DNA from 2 places in the Methylobacterium sp. Leaf399 genome. Region 1 is predicted to be linked to the other one. Evidence: predicted binding sites of a transcription regulator. Region 1 holds the regulator's gene; the other holds the start of a gene.
What was found. Region 1 encodes LexA, which represses DNA repair genes until DNA is damaged. Its sites were predicted from a motif close to TGTTCNNNNTGTGTTCNG; they were not measured.

Region 1 (3,413 bases):
GGCGGATCACCGATGCCATCGGCGGACAGGCCGGTGCGGTCGCCGCCGCCCTGGTCACGGGCAAACGCGGCCTCATCGACCAGCAGACCAACGACGTGCTGCGGGACGCGGGGATCTATCACGTGGTCTCGATCTCGGGCCTCCACATGGTGCTGGCGGCCGGGGTGGTGTTCTGGCTGGTGCGCGCGATCCTGGCGGCGGTGCCTTTCCTCGCCCTGCGGACACCGATCAAGAAGATCGCCGCCGCCTTCGCGATGGTCGGCGTCACCGCCTATTGCGTCTTCTCCGGCTGGGACATCGCGGCCGAGCGGGCCTGGATCATGACCCTGGTGATGCTCGGCGCGATCCTGGTCGACCGCCCCGCTTTGAGCATGCGCAACCTGGCGCTGGCGGCCCTGATCGCGCTCGCCCGCGAGCCGGAGGGGCTGCTCGGCCCGAGCTTCCAGATGTCGTTCGGAGCCGTCGCAGGCCTCATCGCCTGCGCCGTATATCTCGACGGAAGCGGCCTGCGCCGCGAGGCCGACGGCCGCGTCGCCCGCGCGATGGCCACCGTCGCCGCGGCGGTCGTCGGAACCCTCGCGACGACCCTGGTGGCGCAGATCGCCACCGCACCCTTCTCCACCTACCACTTCCAGGCGGTGCAGCCGTTCGGCCTCGTCGGCAACGCCCTGACCCTGCCGCTGGTCTCGCTGGCGGTGATGCCCGCGGCGGTGCTCGGGATCCTCGCCTACCCCTTCGCCCTCGACCAGCCGGTGTGGTGGCTGATGGGGCTCGCCGTGCAGGGCATGCTCGCGATCTCCGCCTGGATCAGCGGCTTCGGCCACGCCAGCGTCATGGTGCCCGCCTTCGGAGCCGGTGCCCTGGCCTGTCTGGCCGCCGCCCTGATCGTCCTCGCCCTGCCCGTCTCAAGCCTTCGCTGGCTCGGACTGCTGCCGGCCGCCATCGGGGTCGCCCTGGCGGCGATCCCGATGCGCAACGACATCTACGTCGACCGGGAGGGCGCGGGAGCCGCCGTTCGCGACCGGTCGGGCCGCCTGGCCGCGCTCGGGCGACCGCCGGCCTTCGTCATGGAGCAATGGCTGAAGGCGGATGGCGATTCGCGCCAGGCCAAGGACGTCATCGCCGCATCCCCGGCGCGCTGCGACCGGCTCGGCTGCACGATGGAGGCGCAGGACGGCCGCCGCATCGCGCTGCTCAAGGACCGCCGCGGCTTTCGTGAGGACTGCGTCCGGGCGGATATCCTGATCTCGCGTCTCGAAGCGCCGACTGCTTGTGCCGCCGCCGTCATCGTCGACAGACGCTTTTTGCGGGACCACGGCGCTACTGCGATCCGCCTGACGGACGGGGCACCGACACTGACGACCGCGCGTGCGCCCGGCATCACCAAACCCTGGCGACCGTCCACGGTGGCGCCACGCCTGGCACCAACGCCGGACCCGGTGACGGCACCGGAAGCCACCGACGACGAAACGGTACCCGACACCCCTTCGTCGTCGCCGGCGGAGCGGCTTCAGTAGCGCCGCACGAGACTGACCAGGCGACCCTGGATGCGAACGCGGTCGGGGCCGAGCACCCGGGTTTCGTAGGCGGGGTTGGCCGCCTCCAGGGCGATGGACGAACCGCGGCGGCGCAGGCGCTTCAGGGTCGCTTCCTCGTCGTCGATCAGCGCGACGATGATGTCGCCGGTGTTGGCGGTCTCCTGCTTGCGGATGACCACGAGGTCGCCGTCGAGGATGCCGGCCTCCACCATCGAGTCACCGCGCACTTCGAGGGCGTAATGCTCGCCGCCCGACAGGAAGTCTGGCGACATCGCGATGGTGTGGCTCTGCTCCTGGATCGCCGAGATCGGTGTTCCCGCAGCGATCCGCCCCATCACCGGCACCATCACCGGCCGCCCCGCCTCGTCGGTGACACGCGCCATCGGCGGCTTGGCCATGGTCGGCCGCGCGACCGGCGCATGGCTCTGTCCCGACTGGTCCCGACCCTTGCCGCCCTCGACCACGCTCGGCGTGAAACGCCGTGCCTCGACCGGTGCGTCCGACCGGACCGGCATGGTGCCGCCGAGGCTCTCGGGCATCCGGATCACCTCGATCGCCCGGGCGCGATTGGGCAGGCGCCGCAGGAAGCCCCGCTCTTCGAGGGCGGTGATGAGACGGTGGATGCCGGATTTCGACTTGAGGTCGAGCGCGTCCTTCATCTCGTCGAAGGAGGGAGGAACACTGCTCTCCTGCATCCTCTGCTGTATGAACTGCAGCAGATCCAATTGCTTGCGCGTCAACATCCGACGACCCACACTCTCGCGACACCAACCGCGACACGACATCGCAGAAACAAATCACGAACAGGCTAGCCGTTCTTTAAGTGTTCTGCAAGGGTTCCGATCCGACCCGTGTCGTGATCGATCCGAGGGAAATGGACGCCGCTCGCCGTCGCGGCGGCGGGCCGGCGGCGCCCATGGGATACGGGTCGCGGCGCTGTGAATGGTCGGCGACCTCATGCGAGAAGACGGAGATCTCGACCGGGCTCGGGGAAACCGCCGCAACGCCGGACGGTACCCGTAGACCCGAACACGGCCACTCCGGTCGCCGCCGCAGGAAGACTGATCCGTGATGCGCACCGACATGCCGACCCTGATCCGCCTCGAGGACTACCGGCCGAGCGACCACCTCATCGACCGGGTCGACCTCGACGTCGTGCTGCATCCCACCGCGACCCGGGTGGTCTCCCGCCTCAGCCTGCGTCCCAACCCGGCCGGCCGCATCGGCTCACCGTTGGTGCTCGACGGCGAGGACCTCGTCCTCGTCCGCATCGCCCTCGACGGCAGGGTGCTCGACGCGGGATCCTTTTCCGTCGATGCCACCGGCCTGACCATCGCCGATCCGCCCCGGGCGCCCTTCACCCTGGAGATCGAGACCCGGATCGACCCGTCCGCCAATACCCGGCTCATGGGGCTCTACCGGTCGAACGGGGTCTATTGCACCCAATGCGAGGCCGACGGCTTCCGCCGGATCACCTACCTCCTCGACAGGCCGGACGTCCTATCGGTGTACACCACCCGGATCGAGGCGGACCGCGACGAGGCGCCGGTGCTGCTCGGCAACGGCAACCTGGTGGAGGCCGGCGAGGCGGGCCCCGGTCGCCATCATGCCGTCTGGCACGATCCCCACCCGAAGCCCGCCTATCTCTTCGCCCTCGTGGGCGGGCGCCTCGACCGGCTCGATCGGGCCTTCACCACGATGGAGGGCCGCGAGGTCACGCTCGCGGTCTACGTCGAGCCCGGCAAGGCGGAGCGGGCGGCCTACGCCCTCGACGCGGTCGCGCGATCGATGCGGTGGGACGAGGAGGCGTTCGGCCGCGCCTACGATCTCGACGTGTTCAACGTCGTAGCGGTCTCCGACTTCAACATGGGCGCC
Region 2 (3,413 bases), on a different contig from region 1:
CTTGAGTTCGGCGACGAGGCGGGCGGCGAGGCGCGGTCCGACGCCGGGTGCCCGGCTGATGCCGGTCTTGTCGCCCGTGGCGATGGCGGTGGCCAGCGCCGGCGGCTCGAGGACGGACAGCACCGCGAGCGCCACCTTGGCCCCCACCCCCTGCACGCCCTGGAGCAGGCGGAACCACTCGCGCTCGGCGTCGGACCGGAAGCCGTAGAGGCGGATCATGTCCTCGCGGACATGGGTCTCGATGGACAGGGCGGCGGCCTCGCCGACGACGGGCAGGCGCTGCAGCGTGCGGGCGGAGCAATGCACCACGTAGCCGACCCCGTTCACGTCGATGATGGCGAAGTCCTCGCCGAGCGAGTCCACCACGCCCTTCAGCTTGCCGATCATGCGTTGTCCCTTACCCTCGCCGCACGTTCCTGTAGATGACCCCCACAGGACTTCCAGCCACACTCAGACACGCTCTTCGAGGATGCCCGCATGATGCGCCTGCCCGTGATCGCCCTCGTCCTGCTCGCCACGGCGGGCGCCCGCGCGCAGGAGGACGCCGCTCCGAGCGCCGACCCCACCAAGGTCCGGGCCGGGGCCTACGTCCTCGATCCGGCGCACGGCAAGATCACCTGGTCGGTCAGCCACCTGGGGTATTCCACCTATTACGGCCAGATCACAGACGTGGCCGCCAAGCTCGACCTCGACCCGAAGGAGCCCGCCAGGAGCCGCCTCACCGCCACCATCGGCATGGCCAGCATCAGCGGCATCAACGCGGCGCTGGACGCCCACCTGCGCGGGCCCGACTTCTTCGCCGTCGCGGGCTTTCCCGCCGCCACCTTCACCGGCACCGGCATCGAGCCCACCAGCCCCACCACCGCGCGCGTCACGGGAGATCTCACCCTGAAGGGCGTCACCAGGCCCGTCGCCTTCGACGCCACCTTCAACCAGTCCGGCGTCAACCCGATCGACCGGCGCTACACGGTGGGCTTCGACGGACGCGCGGTGATCAAGCGGTCGGAGTTCGGCATCACCGCCTTCCTGCCGGCGGTGGGCGACGAGGTGACCCTGCGTCTCGAGGGCGAGTTCAAGGCCGCGACCCCGACGCCCTGACCTCGGCGCCCGTCAGCCTTTCGCCACCGCCTTGGCCAGGGCCGCCGCGATGCGCGCCGCCCCCGGCCCGGCCACCGCGCCGGGCGCGTGCCGCCGCCGGATCGCATGCGCGCCGCGATGGCTGGCGTGGGTCACGGCGATGGCGAGGGCGTCGGCGGCGTCGGCGGTCTTGAACTCCGCCTTGGGCATCAGGAACATCACCATCGCCTGGATCTGCGCCTTGTCGGCGTGGCCCGAGCCGACCACGGTCTTCTTCACGAGGTTGGCGGCGTATTCGAACACCGGCAGGCCGGCCAGGGCCGGCACCAGCAGGGCGATGGCCCGCGCGTGCCCGAGCTTGAGCGTCGCCTGAGCGTCCTTGTTGACGAAGGTCTCCTCCACCGCGACCTCGTCGGGGGCGAACCCCTGGACGATCCGGCTGATCCCCTCGTGCAACTCGCGCAGTCGCAGGGCCAGCGGCAGGTCGCCGTCCGAGGTCACGACCCCGCAGTCGACGTAGGCGAGCTTGGTCCCGACCACCGAGATCAGGCCCCAGCCGGTTCGGCGCAGGCCCGGGTCGATGCCGAGGATACGGGTCGGGGCCTGGCTGGTCATCGCACTCTCCCTGCCACGCGGACCCTGCCGCTGTCTTTCGAAACATATCATGAACGGATGCGGATCCCTGAGTCGACCGGGGTGATACGCGAATGTCACGGCGGGCCGCCCCGAACCGGACGCCTGAGCGACGCGGCTTGCCTTCGGTGCGGTGCATACATAAAACGCGATTCGAAAATGCCTTTTAAAACAGTACTTTAGTTTCATTCAAAAGAACGGAGCCCGAGCCCCTCGCCGATCGCGCGAGCCCGTTCGGCTGCCGAATGCGGAGCCTTCCCATGCCATCCCACCCCCTCGTGCGACGTGCGGCCCTCGGCGCCCTGCGCCGGTCGGCCCTGGCGGCGTCGATCCCGCTGGCCGTCGGCGTCGCGCAGGCGCAGGAGGCCCGCGCGCCTGCTGGCGGCAGCGTCACCCTCGACGAGTTGCGCATCGAAGGCGACGGCCGCGGCGGGGCGGGGCTCGGCACACCGGGCACGCCACGGGGCATCGAGACGGCCAAGGGTCCGGTCAGCGGCTACGTCGCCACCACCAGCGCCACCGCCACGAAGACCGACACGCCGCTGATCCGCACGCCCCAGTCGATCAGCGTGGTCGGCACCGAGCAGATCCGCGCCCAGGCCGCCCAGACGGTCTCGGAGGCGGTGCGCTACACGCCCGGCATCTTCGCCAACCAGTTCGGCCAGGACCCGCGGGTGGACTGGTTCATCATCCGCGGCTTCTCGGCCACCGAGGGTGGGCTGTACCGGGACGGGCTGCAGCTCTTTCAGACGGGGTTCGCCAACTACAAGGTCGACGCCTTCGGCGCCGAGCGCATCGAGGTGCTGCGCGGCCCCTCCGCCACCCTGTTCGGCGGCAGCCCGGTGGGCGGCCTTGTCAACATCGTTTCGAAGCGCCCGCCCCTCGACCCGCTCCGCTACGTCGAGGTCGGCGGCGGCTCGTTCAACCAGGTCTACGCGGCGTTCGACGTCGGCGGCCCGGTCGATCAGTCGGGTCATTGGTTCTACCGGGTCACCGGCCGGGTGCAGAAGGCCGACGCCCCCGTCGCCCTGGCGGGGGACGACCGCTACTACATCGCGCCCAGCCTCACCTATAAGCCGGACGGGGCGACCACCTTCACCCTGCTCACGAGCTTCCAGCGCGACGAGGCCGGCGGTATCGCGCAGTTCTTGCCCTACCTCGGCACCGTCCGGCCCCAGGCGCTCGGCATCCGGATCGACCGCCGCTTCAACTCCAGCGATCCCCTCGTCGACGGCTACACCCGCAACCAGGCCAACGTCGGCTACGAGTTCGAGACCCATCTGAGCGACGTCTGGACCGTTCGCCAGAACCTTCGCTATTCGTTCACCGAGGTTCAGGACCAGCGTTACGTCGGCAACGGCTACGCCAATACCGCGCAGACCGAGCTCGCCCGCTACGGCTTCCTGACCACCCCGCACGCCGGCACCTTCGCCGTGGACAACCAGGCCGAGGCGCGCTTCTCGGACGGGCTGTTCGGCCACACCGTGCTGATGGGTATCGACTACAAGAACTACAGCCTGTTCGACAACCAGGCCTCGACGTTCCCGGTGCCCTCGATCAACATCCTGTCGCCGCGCTACTTCCAGGCCTCGGCCCGGCCGCTGCCCTACCTCGTCGCCAACCAGAACCTGCAGCAGCTCGGCCTCTACGCCCAGGACCAGATCCGCCTCACCGAGCGGCTGACCTTCCTGATCGGCGGCCGG

Region 2: ruvC (crossover junction endodeoxyribonuclease RuvC) is a predicted target of LexA. The motif match lies at 1,731-1,748, and genes of this name have one in related genera.

Annotation. Positions count from the first base shown of each region.
Region 1 is NZ_LMQK01000023.1:121,488-124,900, forward strand. It holds gene ASG40_RS11690 (ComEC/Rec2 family competence protein) at 1-1,517, shown strand, start outside; gene lexA (transcriptional repressor LexA) at 1,511-2,281, opposite strand; gene pepN (aminopeptidase N) at 2,610-3,413, shown strand, end outside.
Region 2 is NZ_LMQK01000001.1:288,152-291,564, forward strand. It holds gene ruvA (Holliday junction branch migration protein RuvA) at 1-387, opposite strand, end outside; gene ASG40_RS01455 (YceI family protein) at 478-1,098, shown strand; gene ruvC (crossover junction endodeoxyribonuclease RuvC) at 1,111-1,692, opposite strand; gene ASG40_RS01465 (TonB-dependent siderophore receptor) at 1,971-3,413, shown strand, end outside.